DNA from 3 places in the Micrococcus sp. Alg238-R198 genome. Region 3 is predicted to be linked to each of the others. Evidence: predicted binding sites of a transcription regulator. Region 3 holds the regulator's gene; each other region holds the start of a gene.
What was found. The regulator HrcA, encoded in region 3, represses chaperone genes, less so after heat shock. The targets are predictions, from matches to a motif close to TTNGCACTCGNNNNNNNCGAGTGCNAA.
Positions count from the first base shown of each region.

Region 1: groL (chaperonin GroEL) is a predicted target of HrcA. The motif match lies at 1,947-1,973, and genes of this name have one in related genera.
Region 2: groES (co-chaperone GroES) is a predicted target of HrcA. The motif match lies at 2,368-2,394, and genes of this name have one in related genera.

Region 1 covers NZ_UNRH01000003.1:274,427-281,762, forward strand. Annotated here, with positions in the region: gene G6R13_RS04895 (DUF4031 domain-containing protein) at 1-71, shown strand, start outside; gene groL (chaperonin GroEL) at 182-1,813, opposite strand; gene G6R13_RS04905 (LytR C-terminal domain-containing protein) at 2,134-3,132, opposite strand; gene G6R13_RS04910 (DUF3263 domain-containing protein) at 3,136-3,480, opposite strand; gene G6R13_RS04915 (uracil-DNA glycosylase) at 3,517-4,194, shown strand; gene G6R13_RS04920 (threonine/serine exporter family protein) at 4,208-6,124, opposite strand; tRNA gene G6R13_RS04925 (tRNA-Val) at 6,293-6,366, opposite strand; gene G6R13_RS04930 (S8 family peptidase) at 6,567-7,336, opposite strand, start outside.
Region 2 covers NZ_UNRH01000004.1:600-7,935, forward strand. Annotated here, with positions in the region: gene groL (chaperonin GroEL) at 179-1,786, opposite strand; gene groES (co-chaperone GroES) at 1,895-2,191, opposite strand; gene G6R13_RS05035 (hypothetical protein) at 2,846-3,823, shown strand; gene G6R13_RS05040 (ATP-binding cassette domain-containing protein) at 4,029-4,784, opposite strand; gene G6R13_RS05045 (iron chelate uptake ABC transporter family permease subunit) at 4,781-5,869, opposite strand; gene G6R13_RS05050 (iron chelate uptake ABC transporter family permease subunit) at 5,862-6,920, opposite strand; gene G6R13_RS05055 (ABC transporter substrate-binding protein) at 6,917-7,336, opposite strand, start outside.
Region 3 covers NZ_UNRH01000006.1:189,572-196,907, forward strand. Annotated here, with positions in the region: gene lepA (translation elongation factor 4) at 1-802, shown strand, start outside; gene hemW (radical SAM family heme chaperone HemW) at 803-2,083, shown strand; gene G6R13_RS07845 (DUF4870 domain-containing protein) at 2,099-2,518, opposite strand; gene G6R13_RS07850 (DUF3097 family protein) at 2,613-3,473, opposite strand; gene hrcA (heat-inducible transcriptional repressor HrcA) at 3,644-4,657, shown strand; gene dnaJ (molecular chaperone DnaJ) at 4,733-5,866, shown strand; gene G6R13_RS07865 (16S rRNA (uracil(1498)-N(3))-methyltransferase) at 5,863-6,624, shown strand; gene G6R13_RS07870 (PhoH family protein) at 6,665-7,336, shown strand, end outside.

The DNA of each region.
Region 1 (7,336 bases), on a different contig from region 3:
CCGGCCGAACGCGCTGGGAGGCCGCCGCCCGCCGCAACCTGGCGGCGGAACGAGCCGCGCTGTCGGCCTGAGCGGGGCGCCCCGGTGCCGGCCCCGGACGCGGCGAGGCCCGCCTCCCCGGACGGGGAGACGGGCCTCGCTGGCTGGGCGCCCGAACGGGCCGGGCCGGCTCAGCGGCTGATCACATCATGCCGCCCATGCCGCCCATCGGGTCCATGCCCTCGGCGCCGGCGGCGGCCTTCTCGGGCTTGTCCGCGACGACGGCCTCGGTGGTCAGGAACAGGCCCGCGATGGACGCGGCGTTCTGCAGGGCCGAGCGGGTCACCTTCACCGGGTCGTTGATGCCGGCGGCCAGCAGGTCCTCGTACTCGCCGGTGGCGGCGTTCAGGCCGTGACCGTCGTCGAGGGTCTTGACCTTGTCCGCCACGACGCCGGGCTCCAGGCCGGCGTTGAAGGCGATCTGCTTCAGCGGGGCCTCGATGGCGACCTTCACGATGTTCGCGCCGGTGGCCTCGTCGCCCTCGAGCTGCAGGCCGCCGAACGCCTTGGCGCCGGCCTGGATCAGGGCCACGCCGCCGCCGGCGACGATGCCCTCCTCCACGGCGGCCTTGGCGTTGCGCACGGCGTCCTCGATGCGGTGCTTACGCTCCTTGAGCTCCACCTCGGTGGCCGCGCCGGCCTTGATGACGGCCACGCCGCCGGCCAGCTTGGCGAGGCGCTCCTGCAGCTTCTCGCGATCGTAGTCCGAGTCGGTGTTCTCGATCTCGGAGCGGATCTGGGCCACGCGGCCGGCGATCTGCTCGGCGTCGCCGCCACCCTCCACGATGGTGGTCTCGTCCTTGGTGACGACCACCTTGCGGGCGGTGCCCAGCAGGTCGAGGGTCGCGTTCTCCAGGGACAGGCCCACCTCGGAGGAGATGACCTGGCCGCCGGTGAGGATGGCGATGTCGGCGAGCATGGCCTTGCGGCGGTCACCGAAGCCCGGGGCCTTCACGGCCACGGACTTGAAGGTGCCGCGGATCTTGTTGACCACGAGGGTGGCCAGGGCCTCGCCCTCGACGTCTTCGGCGATGATCAGCAGCGGCTTGCCCGACTGCATGACCTTCTCGAGGATCGCCACCATGTCCTTCACGGAGGAGATCTTCGAGTTGACGATGAGGATGTAGGGATCCTCGAGGACGGCCTCCTGGCGGTCCGCGTCGGTCACGAAGTAACCGGAGATGTAGCCCTTGTCGAAGCGCATGCCCTCGGTGAGCTCGAGCTCGAGGCCGAAGGTGTTGGACTCCTCGACGGTGATGACGCCCTCCTTGCCGACCTTGTCCAGGGCCTCGGCGATGAGGGAGCCGATCTGCTTGTCCGCGGCGGAGATCGAGGCGGTGGCCGCGATCTGGTCCTTGGTCTCGATCTCGCGGGAGGCGGAGAGCAGCTCGGAGGTGACGGCCTCCACGGCCTTCTCGATGCCGCGCTTCAGGGACAGCGGGTCGGCGCCCGCGGCCACGTTGCGCAGGCCCTCGCGGACCAGCGCCTGGGCCAGCACGGTGGCGGTGGTGGTGCCGTCGCCGGCGACGTCGTCGGTCTTCTTGGCGACCTCCTTGACGAGCTCCGCGCCGATCTTCTCGTACGGGTCCTCGAGCTCGATCTCCTTGGCGATGGAGACGCCGTCGTTGGTGATGGTGGGGGCGCCCCACTTCTTCTCCAGCACCACGTTGCGGCCGCGGGGGCCGAGGGTCACCTTCACGGCGTCGGCCAGGGTGTTCAGGCCCTTCTCCAGGCCGCGGCGGGCCTCTTCGTCGAATGCGATGGTCTTGGCCATGTGCAGGTCCTTTCTGGACGTCGGCTTCCTACTTCTGGTGGCTGACCCGCGCCGATGCCCGCGACGGACGGCCCCTGGGGGCCTCATCGGTGGACAGGTCCTCCTCCACGGCGCCGGACCGACCGGGGTACGGCTGGCAGTCGCGCCTTCGGAGTGCTAACCCCATTATGAGCACTCGCACCGGGAGAGTGCAAAGGGTCCGCGGTGCGGGAGCCCGCTCTTCCGCGGACGGCGGACGGCCCCCGGCAGAACGCCTCGGGAGGCGCCCCGCCGGGGGGCCGGGAAGGGTGCGCGTCCGGCACGGCCGCACGGCGGGCGGGTCAGCCGGTGACGACCACCGCGACGCCGTTCACCTGCAGGTTCGGGGTCTGCATGACCGGGAAGCCGAGCTCCTTGCCGACCGCCTCGGCGGCGGCCTTGTTGGCCGAGCCGTTGTACAGGACGGTGGAGGACTGGATGCCGTAGCCGCTCCAGTTCTTCGCGTCCACCGAGGTGTAGCCGGCGCTCGTGAGCCGCTGCGCGTAGGAGGCGGCGAGGCCCTGGGAGCGGGTCGCGTTGTACACGGTGACGTGGGTGCCGCGCACGGCCGCGGACTGCGCGGCCGCACGAGAGCTCGACGCGGCCGCAGACTGCGCGGCCGCACGGGAGCTCGACGCGGCCGCGGACTGCGAGCGCGAGGCCTCCGCCGCGGCGGCCGAACGGGACGCGGCGGCGCGCGAGGACTCCGCCGCCTGGACGGCCGCCGCCGACCGGGACGCCTCTGCGGACTGCGCGGCGGCCTCGGAACGCGAGGCCTCCGCCGCCTGTGCCTCGGCGGCGGCACGGGACGACTCAGCGGCCTCCGCGGCGGCACGGGACGACTCGGCGGCCCGGGACGACTCGGCGGCTTCTGCGGCGGCCGCCTCCTGCGCCACCCGCGAGGACTCAGCCGCGGCCGCAGCCGCGGAACGGGACGCCTCCGCCGTGTCCTCGGACGGGGTGGCGGACTCGGTCGCGGATGCAGTCGACGCCGACGCGGAGGACGCCGAGGAGGACTCGGACGACGCCGACGTCGACGTCGACGGCGACGGCTCGACCGCCGGGGCCGTCGTCGAGCTCTCGGCGGCGACGGGCTCGGAGCGGTCGCCGGTGAGCCACGGCAGGACGACGCCCACGAACAGGCCGGCGAGCAGGACGAGGCCGGCCACCCAGAGCAGCGGGCTCAGGCGGCGACCCCCGCCCGCGGCGGTCGCGCCGGCAGCGGCGAAGGACTCGCGGTGCGCGCCGCGCTGGTCCGTGTACTCGGGGACCTCGTCGAAGCGGTCGGGCTGGTAGGCCATGGGTCAGTTCTCCTGGCGGGAAGCGGGCGTGGACGGCGCCGGATCCGCGGGTCCCCTCCGGGCCCGGCTGCGGGTGCCGCGCTTGCGCAGCAGCCGCGTGACCAGCAGGGGTCGGTAGGCCAGGGCGGCCTCACGGTCCAGCAATCCGTTCAACACCTGATAATAGGCGGTCGGAGGCAGCCCCAGACGCTCTCGGACGGCGTGGTCCTTGGCCCCGCCGTACCGCCAGGTGGCGGCCTCCAGGTCCAGGACCGCACGCTCCAGGTCCGTCAGCTCGTCCCGTCGCGCCCGCGCGCGGGCACCCTCGTCCGGGGCCGGATCGGGCGAGACGGGCGTGGGGTGGGACATGGCGGCCACTGTACCCACCCGGTCTACTCTCGGGGCATGGAGTTCATCGCGCCCCTGGATCCGGGCTGGGAGGCGGCCCTCGCCCCGCAGGCCGCCGCGTTCGAGCAGGTCGGCGAGGCCCTGCGTGCCCGCCGGGCGGCCGGAGAGCAGGTGCTGCCGGCGCCGGAGCACATCCTGCGGGCGTTCCGTCAGCCGTTCGCGGACGTCCGCGTCCTCGTGCTGGGCCAGGACCCCTACCCGACGCCGGGCCATCCGATCGGCCTGAGCTTCGCGGTGGACCGCCACGTGCGGCCGCTGCCCCGCTCCCTGGCCAACATCCACCGGGAGCTGCACGACGACCTCGGCATCACCCCGCCCGCCCACGGCGACCTCTCCGCGTGGACGGACCAGGGCGTGCTGCTGCTGAACCGCGCCCTCAGCGTGCGGGCCGGCGCACCCGGCAGCCACCGCGGCCTCGGCTGGGAGCAGATCACGGAGGCCGCGGTGCGGGCCCTCTGCGCGCGCGGCACCCCGCTCGTGGGGCTGCTGTGGGGAGCCGACGCGCGGCGCATGGCGCCGCTGCTGGCGGCGGCGGGGGCCGGCGTCGTGGAGTCCCCGCATCCCTCTCCCCTGAGCGCCCACCGCGGGTTCTTCGGCTCCCGGCCCTTCAGCCGGGTGAACCGGCTCCTCGAGGCGGCCGGCGCGGCGCCGGTGGACTGGCGCCTGCCCGACTGAGCCGAGCCGCCGGTCAGCGGCGCTGGTGCATCACGAGTTCGGTGGGCAGCAGCGTGCCCATCCGGTCGGTGATCGGCTTGGCCAGGGTGTTGCCGAAGGCGACGCCGGCCGCGATCGCCACGACGATGACCGCGGCGTTGAACAGTCCCTCGACGCCCAGCAGCGTGGCCCCGGTCTCCACGGTGAACCCGTAGACGGACCGGAACATGGTGAGTCCGGGAAGCAGGAACAGCATGGACGGCAGGACGATCACGAGCGCCGGGGCTGCGAGCCGCTGGGCCACCAGGCGGCCGAGGAACCCGACCGCCGCCGCGGCGACCGCGGGCACCAGCCGGTCGCTGACCCCGATCTGCTGCGCCGCCAGGTACGCGCCGAAGCCGGCCCCGGACACGAGACCGCAGGCCAGGATCTGGGGCCACCGCGACTGCTCCACCACCGCGTCCGCCATGCCCGCGGCCATCACGAGGCCCAGCAGCAGCAGCGGCGGATAGCTCAGCGTCCCCGCCTCGGCCAGGTCCAGCTGTTCGAATCCCAGGAGATCCCCGATGCCCACGGCGATCATGATCCCGGCCATCACGCCGGCGAACACGAGCAGCGCGGAGAGGAAGCGGCCCGCGGCGGTCACCGGGAAGCCGTGGATGGCGTCCTGCACCGCGGTGACGAACCTCGCCGTGGGCAGGAGCATCATGATGCCGCCGGCGATCACCAGCGCCGGGTTGACCGGCAGGTCGAGGGCGTGGGCCATCAGCGCGATCACCGTGGCCGTGATCGCCCCGAACATCGTGGAGAAGATCTCCGGGAAGCGCGCCTTGTCCGCCTGGACCTTGAGCCAGAAGACCAGCCAGGTGGAGACCATGCCCAGGGCCGCGCTCGTCCAGGTCCCCCCGATGAACGGCACGAAGCAGGCCACGAACACGCCGGAGAAGAGGACCTCGAAGACGGCGGGGAACGGCTTGGGCTGATGCCGGATCTCCACGAGCCGGCGCTGGGCCTCGGCCCGGTCCACCTCGCCCGCGGCGATCTCCTCGACGAGCCGGTGGACGGCCACGAGCCCCTCGAAGTTCACCGAGGACGAGCGGACCACCCGCTGGAGGGTGAACGGGGTCTCACCGCGTGAGGAGTCGGGCGCGTAGTTCAGGGAGATGGACTGGTTGGTCAGGTCCACCTCGGTCTCGAGGATCCCGTAGGCCTGCGTGGCCACGATGATCGAGGTCTCCACGTCCAGCGAGGCCGCGCCGAAGCTGAACATCGTCTCGCCCAGCTTGAGCGCGAAGTCCAGGGTGGTGCGGGCCTCGAGGGCCTGCGCCTCCGCGCGGCGCTGCTGCAGCGTGGAGCGCATGCGGCGCCCGTACGGCGAGGAGTGCAGGCGGTCGGCCAGCACGAGCGCCTGCGTCGGCAGGTTCTCGACGAAGACCTCGCGGGAGCGCCGGCCGCGCCGACGCCCGCGCTTCTCGGGCGGGCCCACGGGGACCACCGGGTCCGGGACGGTGACGTCCGGCTCGGGGATCACATCCGGGGCGGGCAGGGCGCCGTCGGCCTCCGCGGGCGCCAGGACGGAGGTGGGCACCTGCTCGGACGGCGGCGGCTCGGTCAGGGGCGCGTCCGCGGCCGGCTCCGGCAGCGTCTCCGCCTCCGGCTCGGCCGATTCCTCCGGCTCCGGCGCCGGCGTCGAGACCGGATCGGCGGCGGCGGGGCGGACCACGGGCGGCAGCGGCTCCGTCGGCTCGACGGCGACCGCGGCCGGGTGGGCCGACTCCGCCGGGTCGAGGTCGAGCAGGCCGGGGTCCTCCGGGTCGAGCGTGAGGTCGCCGACAGCGGCGGCGTCCTCGGCGCCGGCCGGGCGCAGCACGGGGATGAGCGTGGGGACGGCCGGGGGCTCCGCGATGCGGGGGTCGAACCGCGCCGGCTCCTGGGTGCCCTCCTGCTCCATGCGGCTCACCCTCTCCTTCCGTGTGCGGGCGCTGGACGCGCCACGGCGGTGGGCCGAGCCCCCCGCCGACGCGTCCATCCAACCACGCCGGCACCTCCCCCGCCGGGGCCGTCGGCACCGCGGCCCGGGGACGCGAAAGGGCCCTCCCGGAGGAGGGCCCTGCTGCGGTGGATCTTACTGGACTCGAACCAGCGACCTCTCGCGTGTGAAGCGAACGCTCTAACCAACTGAGCTAAAGATCCGGGCGTCGCCCCATGGGGGTGACAACTCGAAAAACGATACCTCAGGCGGCGCCGCCTGTCCACCCGGGCGACGGCCACCCCGCGCACGGCGGAGCGGCCATCGAGAGCCGACGAGCACGTCAGGCGTCGGTCAGCGTGGCGCCGGGCTCGAAACCGCCCTGGGCGACCAACGAGGTCCCGGCGCCCGGGGCGGGCTCCGGTCAGGAGCTGCCACCGAGGGAGGAGACCGCCCTGGCGGCGTCCGCCAGGCCGGCGCCGCAGCCCGCGGAGCAGGACACGGGCATGGACCGGGCCGTGGACCTGAGGGTGGACTCGACCTGGGCCGGGGTGAGGCTCGGCCGCTCGGCCAGCAGCAGGGCGGCCAGGCCCGCGACGTGCGGGGTGGCCATCGAGGTGCCGTTGTAGGCGGCGTGGCCGGCCGTCGTCGGGGTGGTGGCGCCGTTGTTCACGGTCGAGATGATGTTCGCGCCCGGGGCGGTCACGTCCACGGCGGAGCCGTAGTTCGAGAACGAGGCGCGGGCGCCCTGCGAGGTGGAGGCGGCCACCACGATGGTGTTCCGGCAGTTGGCCGGGCGCACGTTGGCGGCGGGCTGGTTCTCGTTGCCCGCCGCCACGACGACGGGCACGCCGCGGGAGACGGCCGCGTTGATCGCGTTCTGGTAGGTGGTGCCGCACGTGCCGGAGCCGCCGAGGGACATGTTGATGACGTCCGCCGGGTTCGGGTTGGCCGGCACGCCCGCCACGGTGCCGCCGGCGGCCCACACGACCGCGTCGGCGATGTCGGACAGCGAACCGCCGCACTTGCCGAGCACGCGGATGGGCTGGATCTTCGCGTTCGGGGCCACGCCGACGACACCCTGGGAGTCGGCCACGGCCGCGACGGTGCCCGCCACGTGGGTGCCGTGCCACGAGGAGTCGGAGGCACCGGCGGTGCCGCACTCGCCAGCGGCGTACCAGTCGCCCTCGTCGC
Region 2 (7,336 bases), on a different contig from region 3:
CGGCAGGGGCCCGCTCGTCTCATCTCAGCCGGCGCCCCGTGGCAAGAACCTCATGACCCACAACACCTAGAGGGCACCCCGGACGGCCGGCGTCTCCCGCCCGGACGACGACGGCCCCTCACCCGGGCGGGTGAGGGGCCGTCGTCGACAGCCGGCCGTGTCAGGGCCGACTCAGGGGTCAGTGCTGGTGGCCGGCCTCGTCCTCGTCGGCGGGCTTGTCCGCCACGAGGGTCTCGGTGGTCAGCACGAGGGCCGCGATGGAGGTGGCGTTGGCCAGCGCGGAGCGCGTCACCTTGACCGGGTCGATCACGCCGTCGGCGATCAGGTCGCCGTAGACGCCGGTCTTCGCGTTGAAGCCGTGGTTCGGCTCCAGCTCGGCGACCTTGGAGACCACCACGTAGCCGTCCTCGCCCGCGTTCTGGGCGATCCAGCGCAGCGGCTGCTTCAGGGCCTTGCGGACGATGTCCACGCCCACGGCGGCGTCACCGGTCAGGGCCTGGACGTCGGCGTCGGTGTCGAGCACGGTCAGCGCGTTGATGAGCGCGGTGCCGCCGCCGGCCACGATGCCCTCCTCGAGGGCGGCGCGGGTCGAGGACACGGCGTCCTCGATGCGGTGCTTGCGCTCCTTGAGCTCCACCTCGGTGGCGGCGCCCACGCGGATCACGCCGATGCCGCCGGAGAGCTTGGCGAGACGCTCCTGGAGCTTCTCGCGGTCCCAGTCGGAGTCGGTCGCGGCGGCCTCGGCCTTGATCTGGGCGATCCGGGCCTCGACGTCCTCGGGCGCACCGCCGCCGTCGACGATGGTGGTCTCGTCCTTGGTGACGGTGATGCGGCGGGCGGAGCCGAGCACGTCCAGGTCGGCCTGCTCGAGCTTCATGCCGAGGTCCGGGGAGACGACCTGGGCGCCGGTGAGGATCGCGATGTCCTGCATCATGGCCTTGCGGCGGTCGCCGAAGCCCGGAGCCTTGACGGCCACGACGTTCAGGGTGCCGCGGATCTTGTTGACCACGAGGGTGGACAGGGCCTCGCCCTCGATGTCCTCGGCGATCACGAACAGCGGCTTGTTGGCCTGCACGACCTTCTCCAGCAGGGGCAGCAGCTCCTGCACGTTGGAGATCTTGCCCGAGTTGATCAGGACGTAGGCGTCCTCGAGCACGGCCTCCTGACGCTCGGCGTCGGTGACCATGTACGGGGACAGGAAGCCCTTGTCGAACTGCATGCCCTCGGTGACGTCCAGCTCGGTGGAGGTCGTGGAGGACTCCTCGATGGTGATGACGCCGTCGGTGCCGACCGTGTCGAACGCGCGGGCCAGCAGCTCGCCGACCTCGTCGTTCTGGGCCGAGATGGCGGCCACGTGGGCCACCTCCTTGCCCTCGACCGGGCGGGCGTTCTCCTGCAGGCGCTGCTCGACGGCGGCCACGGCCACCTCGATGCCCCTCTTGACCTCGCCCGGCGCGGCGCCGGCGGCGACCTGGCGCATGCCCTCGTTCACGAGCGCCTGGGCCAGGACGGTGGCGGTGGTGGTGCCGTCGCCTGCGATGTCGTTGGTCTTGGTGGCGACCTCCTTGGCGAGCTGGGCGCCCATGTTCTCGTACGGGTCCTCCAGCTCCACCTCACGGGCGATCGTGACGCCGTCGTTGGTGATGGTGGGTGCGCCCCACGCCTTGTCGAGCACCACATTGCGGCCCTTGGGGCCGAGGGTGACCTTGACGGTGTCGGCGAGCTTGTCGATGCCGGCCTGGAGGGCGCGGCGTGCGTCGTCGTTGAAAGCCAGCTGCTTGGCCATGACGGACGCTCCTTTCGTTCAGGGAGTCAGGGGGTGCGGGGACGCGAGGGGCCCGGGGCGCGCGCACCGGTGCGGTGCGCGCCGCTCACCGGGCCCATCGCGGCGGGGTCACTTGGTGACGACGGCCAGCACGTCGCGGGCGGAGAGCACCAGGTACTCCTCGCCGCCGACCTTGACCTCGGTGCCGCCGTACTTGGAGTACAGCACCACGTCACCCTCGGCGACGTCGACCGGCACGCGGTTGCCGTTCTCGGCGACCCGGCCCGGGCCCACGGCCACGACCTGGCCCTCCTGCGGCTTCTCCTTGGCGGTGTCCGGGATCACGAGGCCCGACGCGGTGGTCTGCTCGGCCTCCAGGGGGCGGACAACGATGCGATCCTCGAGGGGCTTGATGGAGACAGACATGCTGCACACTCCTTCTTCGTCGACGTGCGGCTCCGGCGGGCTCGCCGGTCCGCTGATGCTGTGGTCTGCGGGTGCGCCACGGGCGTCAGACCCTCCGTCGTCGCGGTGCCGGACGGTCCACCTCGGGCATTGGCACCAGGTACCCCCGGGTGCCAGCCCCGATTCTACTCCGGGTTTTGGCACTCCTTCAACATGAGTGCCAGCCGTGTCCCCGCCGTCCGCCGAGGGCGGAGGTCGGTGGCACGATGCGGTGGGGCACCGTGGGGCGGCGTGGGGCGGCGGCGGGCGGGGCGGGTTCCGGGCCCAGGAGCACACGGAGTGGTCACGACTGCGGCCGGGATCCTGTCCCTCCCCCACTCCCCACCCTCCCCCCTCCCCCCTCCCCCCTCCGTGGGCAGAAACCGCACCCCCGCCCATCGCGTGGGCAGCATCCGCAGGTTTTCGGTCTCCGTGGGCAGAAGCGCCCTCTCTTCTGCCCACGGATGTTGCGTGGGCGGAACTCCTCGCAGTTCTGCCCACCGAGCCATGACGACGTCGTCCCGGCGGGACAACCGGCCGCCGCCGAGTCCTGCACAGCCGGCCCACCCCGCGCCGGTGTGCACAGACACGCGGCCCGCCCGGCCGTCGTCAGGCCGACCGCGTCAAGGTCGACCCATGTCCTTCGCCCCCGATCTCCCCCTCGTCCCCGTCTTCACCACCCGCGACGTGCTCGAACGCGGTCTGCCGCCCAGCCGGGTGCGGCGGTCCGACGTCCTCCGCCTCGCCCGCGGCATCCACCGTCGCCGTGACATGCCGCTGCGCACCTGGGAGTCGGCCGGGCTCCCGCCGCCGCACCACGGGGTCGGCCTCGACCTGCTGACCGCCCTCCTGCGGTCCCGTCCCGACGCCGTTCTCTCCCACGAGACGGCGGCGCACCTCCACGGCCTCCCGCTTCCCCCGGGCGGGGCCACGCGACGCGCCGCCGTCGAGATCACGTTGCACCGCGGCACCGCACGGGCGCGGATCCCCGGCATCATGGAGCACCGCAGACCCCTGCCCGCCGGCCACGTCACCTCCGTGCTCGGGCTACGGGTGACGACGCCGGAACGGACCTGGCTCGATCTGTGCTCGATCGGCCACCCCTGGGACGAGGCATCCCTCGTGTCGGCGGGTGACCACCTGGTCCGTCACCCCTGGTCCCCGCGCGGCCGGCGGCCTCCCATCACCACGGTCACCGCGCTGCACGAGGCGATGCGGCCGCTCGGGCGGTTCGTCGGAAGACCGCGGGCGACGGCGGCGCTCGAGCGCGTACGGGTGGGTGCCGACTCACCGCAGGAGACCCGGTTGAGGCTGGCGCTCGTCGAGGCGGGGCTGGGCGAGCCGACGCTGCAGCACGTGTTCGACCCCGGGCGGCGGGACGCCCCCGAGGCCGATCTGTGGTTCGAGGACTGCCGGCTCGTCCTCCAGTACGACGGCGAGGTGCACCGGAGTGCCGAGCAACACGCCCGGGACGCCCGGCGAGACCAGTACTACGCGGAGCGTGGGCAGATGACCCTGCACGTCACGGGCCGGGACGTCGGCGAGGGATATGCGCGGGTGATCGAGGCCGTCCTCAGACGACGGGCACAGGTCTCGAACGGCTGGGATGCCTGACGTCGTCGTCGCGTATGGCCCTGCCGTCCATGCGCAGGGGTTCCGTGGGCAGAAGCGAGGGTGCTTCTGCCCACGGAACCTGGAAACACGCGGGTTCTGCCCCCGGAAGGCGAGACCCGGCGGGTTCTGCCCACGGAACGCTCGCGTCGGCCGGGCACCCGACCCCCGCCCGGACCGACCCGGGCCGACCTCACCGTCGTCCCGCTCAGTAGTACACGGCCAGCGGCCCGTGCGGTCCGTCCACCACGCTGCAGGGGGTCTTGAAGATCCGCTCCAGCACCTCGGGGCGCAGGATCTCGGCCGGGGTGCCGGTCTCCACCACCTGGCCGTCGCCCATGGCCACGATCCGGTCGGCGTAGTGGGCGGCGAAGTTGATGTCGTGCAGCACGATCACCACGGTCCGGTTCAGCTCGTCGGCGGCCCTACGCAGCTGCTGCATCATCTGCACCGAGTGCTGCATGTCCAGGTTGTTCAGCGGCTCGTCCAGCAGCACGTACTCGGTGTTCTGCGCCAGCACCATCGCCACGTACGCGCGCTGCCGCTGGCCGCCCGAGAGCTGGTCGAGGTAGCGGTTCTCGAACGGGCCGAGGTTGAGGAAGTCGATCGCGTCGGACACGTGCCGCTCGTCCTCCAGGGTCAGCCGGCCGCGCGTGTACGGGTAGCGCCCGAACCCCACGAGCTGTCGCACGGTCAGCCGCGTCACGAAGTGGTTCTCCTGCCGCAGGATGGACAGGGTCTGCGCGATCTTCCGGGACGGCGTCGTGGTGATGTCGTGCCCGCCCACGGCGATCGTCCCGGCGTCGGCGTCCTGCAGCCGGCCGATCATCGTCAGCAGCGTGGACTTGCCCGCCCCGTTGGGCCCCACGAGCGCGGTCACTCCCCCGGCCTGGATGTCCAGGTCCACGGGCCCGATGCACACCTCATCGCTGTGGCGCTTCACCACGCCGCGCAGCTCGATCACAGACGTCCCTTTCTCATCACGACGACCAGGAAGGTGATGCCGCCGATCAGCTCGATGACCACCGTGACCGCACCCCCCGCGTAGAACACGTGCCGCAGCACGAAGTAGGCGCTCGTGAGCACCGCGTACCCGGCCAGCGCCGCCACCGGGAGGATGAACCGGTGGTCGTGGGTGTCGACGAGGCTGTACGCCAGCGTCGCCACGAGGAACCCGAGGAACGTCATCGGGCCCACGAGCGCGGTGGTCATGGCCATCAGCACGGAGACCAGCAGCAGCGTCACCATGAGCTCGCGCCGGTGGTGCAGGCCCAGGTTGGTCGCGGCGTCGGCGCCGAGCGCCACCGTGTTCAGGCGGCGGGAGCGCAGCCACAGCAGCGCGCACACGACGACGGCGATGGGCGCGGCGATCGCCACGTACTCGGTCCGGGCGTTGGAGATGTTGCCGAAGAGCCGCGCGCTCAGCAGGTCGAACGAGTTCGGGTCCAGCAGTCGCTGCATGAACGTGCTCAGCGCGGCCAGCCCGCCGCCCAGCACCACGCCCACGAGCAGCATCAGATGGACGCTGCCGTAGGGCCGGGAGAGCAGCCACGAGTACAGGGCCGTCGCCAGCGCCACCATGAGCGCGGCCTGGGCGAGGAACGGCCCCACCCCGGTCAGCACCGCGACGCCGGCGGCTCCCAGCACGTACACGGCGACGGTCGACACGGCGGTGTAGAGCGCCTCGAACCCCATGATCGAGGGCGTGATGATGCGGTTGCCCGTCACCGTGTGGAAGCTGACGGTCGCGAAGGAGTGGCACAGCGCCACGATGCCGATCACGCCCAGGGACTCCACGCGCATCCGCGCGATCATCCAGAACGCGCGCGAGCCGGGCTCGGCCTCGTTGCCCCACAGCAGGATCCCGGCGGTGGAGAGCACGGCGACGGCGGCCAGCACCGCGACGACGACCGCATACCTCCGGCGGTCGGCGGCGGTGACGAACGCCCCGGACCGGCGCGGGGCGTCGGCGTCGACGGGCCCGGCCGCGGTGGCGCCGCCGGGCGGGGCGGGGAGGCGACCCGGGGCGGTCGCGAGCGGCTCAGCCATGCTTGGCCTGCCTCAGCAGCAGGGCGAGGAACACGATCGCGCCCACGAGGCCCAGGATCAGCGAGATGGGCACCTCGAACGGGGCGATCACGGTGCGCCCGATCAGGTCGCAGACGATCACGATCCACACGCCGACCATGACCACCCAGGGCAGGTTCGTCCGCAGGTTGTCGCCGCGCACCATGGACACGAGGTTGGGGACCACGAGCCCCAGGAACGGGAGGGCCCCGATCACCACGGTGACCACGCCGGTGGCCACGGCCACCATGGCCACGCCGGTGAGGATCACGGCGTCGTAGTTGAGGCCGACGTTCGTGGCGACGTCCTTGCCGAGGCCGGCCACGGTGAAGCGGTCCGCGATGAGGAAGACCGCCACGCACACGATCAGCACGAGGAAGAGCAGCTCATACCGGCCGCGGACCACGGAGGTGAACGAGCCCGCGAACCACGCGCCCACCTGCTGCAGCATGTCCGTCTGGAGGGCGAGGAACGTCGACGCGGCGCCCACGACGGCGCCGAGCATGATGCCCACGATCGGCACGATGAGGGAGGACTGCAGGCGCACCCGCCGCAGGAAGAGGAAGAACACGAGGGTGCCGACGAAGGCGAAGAGGATGGCCCCGACCATCCGGGTCACCAGGCCCGCCCCCGGCACGAGCACCATGGTCACCAATAAGCCGAGACCGGCCCACTCGGTGGTGCCCGTGGTGCTGGGCTCCACGAAGCGGTTCTGCGTCATGAGCTGCATGATCAGCCCGCACATCGCCATCGAGGCGCCGGCCAGCACGAGGGCGACCGTGCGCGGCACGCGCGTGATGGCGAACATCTCGCGTCCGCCCTCCGCGCCGACGTCGTACACGCCCACGAACAGCGAGACCACGATGAGGGCCGCGGTCACCACGACGCCGACCAGCAGCGGCCAGGTGCGCTGCCAGCGGGTGCGCTCGGGCCGCAGGACGGCGGGCGGGACCCAGCACACGCGGTCGCCCCGCCCCGGCTCCTCGAGCCGGGGCGGGGCGTCGGCGACGTGGTGACGCACGTCGAGAGTCACTGCGCGCCTTCGAAGGCCTTCGCGAGGTCCTCCATGACGGTGGTGTGGTTCTGGATGTCCTCGGCGACGTAGAAGTCGGCGGGCAGGTAGACGATGTTGCCCTCCTTCACCGCGGTCACGTCCTGGAGGGCCTCGGAGCGCTCGATCAGCTCGGCGGCGGTGGCGTTCTCCTCGCCGATGGCGGCGTCGCGGTCCATGACGATCAGCCAGTCCGGGTTCGACTTCGCGATGGCCTCGACGGAGATGTCGTCGCCCTGGTGGTTGTCGGTGCCCGACTGCTCGAGGGCCGGGGTCAGCTCCAGCATGTCGAAGAACGGGCCGATGGCGCGACCGGTGCTGGGCGCGACGTACGACAGCTCTCCGCCCGAGGCGATGAGGCCCATGACGGTCTGCTCGGGGTCGTAGGCGTCCTTGGC
Region 3 (7,336 bases):
CGTCGGCTTCCTCGGTCTGCTGCATCTGGAGATCGTGCGCGAGCGCCTCGAGCGCGAGTTCGACCTCGACCTCATCTCCACCGCGCCCAACGTGGTCTACGAGGTCACCCGGGAGGACCGTGAGGTCGTCACCGTGACCAACCCCTCCGAGTTCCCCGAGGGCAAGATCCTCGAGGTGCGCGAGCCCATGGCCTCGGCCACGATCATCGTGCCGGCCGAGTTCATCGGCGCCGTCATGGAGCTGTGCCAGGCCAAGCGCGGCAATCTCAAGGGCATGGACTACCTCTCCGAGGAACGCGTGGAGATCCGCTACTGGATCCCGCTGGCCGAGATCGTGTTCGACTTCTTCGACCAGCTCAAGTCCCGCACCAAGGGGTACGCCTCGCTGGACTGGAAGGCCGACGGCGACCAGGTCGCCGACCTCGTCAAGGTGGACATCCTGCTCCAGGGCGAACAGGTGGACGCGTTCTCCTCGATCACCCACAGGGACAACGCCTACGCGTACGGCGTGATGATGACGGGCAAGCTCAAGGAGCTGATCCCGCGCCAGCAGTACGAGGTGCCGATCCAGGCCGCCATCGGCTCGCGCATCATCGCCCGCGAGAACATCCGCGCGATCCGCAAGGACGTGCTCTCCAAGTGCTACGGCGGCGACATCTCCCGCAAGCGCAAGCTGCTCGAGAAGCAGAAGGAGGGCAAGAAGCGCATGAAGATGGTCGGCCGGGTGGAGGTCCCGCAGGAGGCCTTCATCGCCGCCCTGTCCTCGGACGGCGCCGGCGCCGACCAGGCGGCGAAGAAGTAAGTGCCCGCCCTGCCCCTCGGCGAGCCCGTCCCCGACGACGGCCGGCTGCCGGCCGACGTCGGGCAGCGGGTGCGCGCGGCCGCCCGCGACGGCGCGGCGCGCACCTTCAGCCTGTACGTCCACGTGCCGTTCTGCACGGTGCGCTGCGGCTACTGCGACTTCAACACGTACACGGCCGTCGACCTCGGCCCCGGCGCGGGTCGCGGCGACTACTGGGAGTCGGCGGTCGCGGAGCTGGACTTCGCCGCGGACGTGCTCGCGTCCTCGGACGTGCCCGCCCGCCCGCTGCACACGGTGTTCTTCGGCGGCGGCACGCCCACGCTCCTGCCGGCCGCGGACCTCGTGCGCATCCTCCAGGCGGCGGTGGACCGGTTCGGGATCGCGCCCGGCGCGGAGGTGACCACCGAGGCCAACCCGGACACGATCACCCCGGAGTACGCCCGCCAGCTCGCGGCCGGCGGCTTCACCCGTCTCTCCCTGGGCATGCAGTCCGCGATGCCGCACGTGCTCGCCACGCTCGAGCGCACCCATCGGCCCGAGTCCGTCCCCGCCGCCGTCGCCGCGGCCCGCGAGGCCGGCCTGGAGGTGTCCCTGGACCTGATCTACGGGACCGCGGGGGAGTCCCTCGCCGACTGGCGGACCACGCTCGAGGCCGCCGTCGCCCTGGGCCCGGACCACGTGAGCGCGTACTCGCTGATCGTGGAGGAGGGCACCAAGCTCGGGGCCCAGGTGGCCCGCGGCGAGGTGGCGGACGTGGACCCCGACGACCAGGCGGACAAGTACCTGCTCGCCGACGAGCTGCTCAGCGCCGCCGGCTACCGCTGGTACGAGGTGTCCAACTGGGCGCGCGACCCGCAGGGCTCCGGCGTCCACCGTGCGCGGCACAACGTGGCGTACTGGGAGGACCAGGACTGGTGGGGGATCGGCCCGGGTGCGCACTCGCACCTCGCCGGGGTCCGGTTCTGGAACGCCAAGCACCCCGCCGCCTACGCGCAGCGGCTGGCCACAGGGGTCACCCCCGCCGTCGGCCGCGAGCGGCCCGACGCCGACGCGCGGCGCCTCGAGCGCATCATGCTCGCGGTGCGCACGGTGGGCGGGCTTCCGACCGCGGAGCTCGTCTCGGAGACGCCGGGGGAGGCCGCGCGGATCCGTGGGGCGATCGCCGAACTCATCGCCGCGGGCCTGCTGGACGGGCGCGCCGCCGTCGACGGGCGCATCGTCCCCACGCTCGAGGGGCGGCTGCGCAACGACGCGATCGTCCGGGCGCTGGCCGGCTTCTGACCGGCCGGCCCCGGGTCAGCGCAGGATGCGCAGGTTGAACGGGTACCGGAACGGACGGCCCTTGGACACGTGCGAGGCGCCCATCACGCCGTAGACCGCCATGGCGGCCCACGTGAGCGCGCCGAGGATCGCGAAGATCGGGCCGACCACCGGCAGCAGGGACAGGAAGAAGAACAGGAGCGTGATGAGCGTGGGCGGCCCGGAGAAGTTCAGGGCCTCGCGCGACTCCTGCGAGGTGAACGGGCCGCGGTCGCGGTAGAGCAGCCACACGACCAGCGGGCCGAGCACGCCGAACGCCAGACTGAGGTGGGCCAGCGCCGCGCGGTCACGGTCCTGCTTCGCCGTGAGCGGGGCGCCGCGGCCGCCGGCCGAGACGAGCCAGGCGGGCGGGCCGTGGCCGGTGCGGCCGGCGTCGGGCTGCGCGCGGGTGTTCACGAGGGGCTCCTCCTGGATCGCGGGACCCGCGCGCCGGGGACCGGGCGCAGGGCATGGGCCAGCATAGCGCGGGCGGGCGGGGGCCGCGCCGAGATCAGTGCTCGGGTGCGGCGGTGAGGAAGTCGATGAGCTCCTCCACGCGGCCCAGCAGGGACGGCTCGAGGTCCGCGTACGTGGTGACGTGGGAGAGCAGCCGCTTCCACCCCAGCCCCGTGGCCTCCTTGCTCCCGTGCGGCCAGCCCAGTCCCCGCAGGATCCCCGTCTTCCAGTCCTGCCCCTTCGGCACGACGGGCCACGCGGGGATGCCGAGGACGGAGGGCTTGATGACCTGCCAGACGTCCACGTAGGGGTGACCGAGGATGAGCACGTTGCCCGCGGCCCCCGGCACGCGCATGGCCTCGGCCGCGAGGCGCTCCTCCTTGGACCCGGTGACGAGATGGTCCACGAGGATCCCGAGCCGGCGCCGCGGACCGGGGGCGAACGCACGGATCGCCCCGGCGAGGTCGTCCACGCCGTGCAGGGGCTCCACGACGATGCCCTCGAGGCGCAGGTCCTCGCCCCACACCTTCTCCACCAGCTCGGCGTCGTGCACGCCCTCCACCCAGATGCGAGAGGCGCGGGCGGTGCGGGCCCGCGCCCCCTCGACCCGTCGCGAGCCGGAGGCGGTGCGGGCCGGCGCCGCCGGGGCCGCGGCGGTCGGGGGGACCAGGGTCACGGGCTCGCCGTCGATCCAGAAGCCGCCGCCGAGGGGGAAGCCGCGGCGCACGCCGCGGCGGTCCTCCAGGACCACCACGTGCACGCCGCCGGAGCGCTCGATGCCGATCACGGCCCCGGTGAACCCGGAGGCCACGTCCTCGACCACCGTGCCGGGGGTGGCGGGCACATCGGGGACGGTCCGGGCGGGGCGGCGCGTCAGGTCGTCGTGGCCCGCGGGGCCCCAGCTGCTCCAGTCCATGGGAGAGCACGGTAGCAACGGGGGCGGGCGATCACCGTGAGCGAAGCCGTGCGGGCCGGTCGGGTCGTCCCCCGGGTCGGACGGTAGCATTGGCACTTGACCCGCCGGAGTGCCAGCCAGGGGCACCTCCGGGGTCGCCCCGGATCCCGACGGACCAGAGGAGGACCGAGATGTCGGAGCAGCCCCGCCGCCTGCAGGTGCTCCAGGCGATCGTGGAGGACTACGTGGCGCTGCGCGAGCCCGTGGGCTCCAAGGCGCTCGTGGAACGGCACGCCCTGGGCGTGTCCTCCGCGACCGTGCGCAACGACATGGCTGCGCTCGAGGAGGAGGGCCTCATCGTGGCCCCGCACACCTCCGCCGGGCGCGTCCCCACGGACAAGGGCTACCGCGTGTTCGTCGACCGCCTCTCCGAGGTGAAGCCGCTGTCCCCGGCCGAGCGCCGGGCCGTGCGGACCCTGCTGGACCCGGAGACGGACACCGAGCACATGATGGAGTCCACGGTGCGCCTCCTGGCCCAGCTGACCCAGCAGGTCGCCGTCGCGCAGTTCCCCCACGAGGACGGCTCCACGATCCGCCACCTCGAACTGGTCTCCCTCGCGCCCACGCGCGTGCTCGTGGTCCTCATCCTGTCCACGGGGCGGGTGGACCAGCGGCACGCCGTGCTGGACCGTCCGGTCGACGAGGCGGAGCTGTCCGTGCTCCGCGGCCTCCTGCTGGACGCCCTGCTGGGGCTCGGTCCGGTGCAGGCGGCCACCGTGGTGGACGACGTCGTCACCCGGGTCCGCCCGGAGCACCGGCAGTCCGCCGCCCTCGTGGCCGCGGCCGTCCACGACCTGCTCGAGGCCGGCCGGCAGGACCGCATCGTGCTGGCCGGCACCGCCAACCTGGCCCGCTCCCCGGGGGACTTCGGCGCGTCCATCGGGCCGATCCTGGAGGCGCTCGAGGAGCAGGTGGTGCTGCTGCGCCTGCTCACGGAGATGGAGCAGGACGCCCACGGGGTGTCCGTGCGGATCGGGTCCGAGAACGCCGGATCGCTCGCGGACACCTCGGTGGTCGCGGCCGCCTACGGCCCCGGCGCCGTGGCGAAGGTCGGCGTCATCGGTCCGACCCGGATGGACTACCCGGGCACCATGGCCGCCGTCCGGGCGATCGCCCGCTATCTCTCCCGCATCCTGACCACCTGACGCGCCTCCACGCGTCCTGGCGGGCCCCGTCCCGCATCGCCCCACGTCCCGCTCTCCCCGAGAGGAATCCCCACCGTGACCGACCACTACGAGACGCTCGGCGTCAGCCGTGACGCCAGCACCGAGGAGATCCGCCGCGCCTACCGCAAGCTCGCGCGCACCCACCACCCGGACGTCAACCCCGACCCGGAGGCGGCCGAGCAGTTCAAGCGCATCTCCCACGCCTACGAGGTGCTCTCGGACGAGGGCCGGCGCCGGGCCTACGACACGACGGGCAACGAGAACGGCCAGGCCGGCTTCCCGGGCGGCTTCGGCGGGGCGGGCGGCTTCGGGGGCTTCGCCGACATCTTCGAGACCTTCATGAACGCCGCCGGCCAGGGCGGCCGCGGCGGCCCCGCCAGCCGCGCCCGCCGCGGCCAGGACGCCCTGGTGACCGCGCGGATCGACCTGCGCGACGCCGTCTTCGGCGGCGAGCAGACGATCGAGCTGGACACGGCCGTGCGCTGCGATCGGTGCGAGGGCTCGTGCTGCGAGCCCGGCACCCAGCCGGAGACCTGCCAGACCTGCCATGGCCACGGCATGATCCAGCGCCCCGTGCGGTCGCTGCTGGGCACCGTCATGGCCACCGAGGCCTGCCCCGCCTGCCAGGGGTTCGGCACCGTCATCCCGACGCCCTGCCACGAGTGCGACGGGCAGGGCCGCGTCCGCACCCGGACGCCGCTGACCCTGCGCATCCCCGCGGGCGTGGACGACGGCACCCGCATCCACCTCGCCGGCCGCGGCGAGGCCGGCCCGGGCGGCGGCCCGAACGGCGACCTCTACGTGGAGATCGCGGTCCGCCCGGACGAGACCTTCCGCCGCGAGGGCGACCACCTGGCCACCACCGTGACCGTCCCCATGGCCGCCGCGGCCCTGGGCACCACCGTCACGCTGGACACCCTGGACGGCAAGCAGTCCCTCAGCCTGGACCCGGGCGTGCAGTCCGGCCACGTCGAGGTCCTCCACGGCCTGGGCGTCGGTCGCCTGCGCGGGCAGGGCCGTGGCGACCTCAAGGTGGACGTGGTGGTCACCACGCCCACCGACCTGGACGACGAGCAGCGCCAGCTCCTGGAGCGCCTGGCCGAGGTGCGCGGCGAGGAGGTCGTGCACGGCGCACCCCAGGCCAAGGGCATGTTCGCCCGGCTGCGGGAGAACCTGAGGAACCTGTGACCGCCCCCCTGTTCCACCTCGAGCCGGGCGCCCTGGCCGGCGCGAGCGCGGGCGCGGAGGTCGTCTTCGACGGCGCCGAGGCCCGGCACGCCGCCGCGGCCATGCGCCTGGCCCCCGGGGAGGCCGTGCTCCTGGCCGACGGGTCGGGCACGCTCGGCCACGGCACCGTGCTCGCGGCCGCCCCGGACGCGGTGTCCGTGCGGCTGGACGCGGTGGCGGAGGAGCCGGCGCCCACCCCGGCGCTCGTGCTCGTCCAGGCCCTCGCCAAGGGCGACCGGGACCTCATGGCGGTCCAGGCCGCCGTCGAGCTCGGCGTGGACGCCGTGGTGCCCTGGGAGGCGGAGCGCTCGATCGTCCGCTGGAAGGGCCCCAAGGCCGCCAAGGCCCGCCAGAAGTGGGCGGACACGGCCCGCGCGGCCGCCAAGCAGGCGCGTCGCGCCCGGGTGCCCGCGGTCCGAGACCACGTCTCCGGGACGGCGGTCGCCGGGCTGGCCCGGGACGACGACGGCGGCCGGCTCGTCCTCGTGCTGCACGAGGACGCGGAGCACGGGGTGTCCACGGTGCCCGCGGAGCGACTCTCCGCGGCCGCCGAGATCGCCGTCGTCGTGGGCCCCGAGGGCGGGATCGGCCCGGCCGAGCTCGAGGCCTGCGTGGCCGCGGGGGCCGTGCCGGTGCGGCTCGGCCCGCACGTGCTGCGCGCCTCCACGGCCGGCCCCGCCGCCCTCGCCGTGCTCCAGCACCGGCTCGGCCGCTGGTGAGCCCCGGCAGGACGGCGCGCCGACGCCTAGACTGGACGGGATGTCCCGCCCCCGCGACCCCGAGGTGATCCACCCCATCGTGACCGTGCCCCCCACGACCCCGACCCCGCCCGCCACCGCGCACGAGGGGGTCGCGTTCGAGTCCGCCGACCTCATGGTCCGCACGCTCGGACCGCAGGACGCCCTGCTGCGGATCCTCGGCGGCGTGTTCCCCACCGTGGACGTCACGGTCCGCGACCAGCGGCTGGACCTGGCCGGGCCGGTGGCCGAGGTGGCCACGGTGCGGCGCGTCGTCGAGGACCTGCGCTCGATCGCCCGCCGCGACCAGGCCGTCACCCCCGAGGTGATGGGCCAGGTGGTCCACCACGTCCGCGACGCCGCCACCGGGCGCGGCGCGGGTCAGCTGCACCTGGACTCGATCCTCTCGGGCCGGGGCCGCCGCATCCGCGCGAAGACCCTGCACCAGCAGGACTACGTGGAGGCGATCGACCGCTCCACCGTCGTCTTCGGCATCGGCCCGGCCGGCACCGGCAAGACCTACCTGGCGATGGCCAAGGCGGTGCAGGCGCTGCAGGCCAAGGAGGTCAACCGCATCATCCTCACCCGCCCGGCCGTCGAGGCCGGCGAGCGGCTCGGCTTCCTGCCCGGCGGGCTCTCCGAGAAGATCGACCCGTACCTGCGCCCTCTGTACGACGCGCTGCACGACATGATC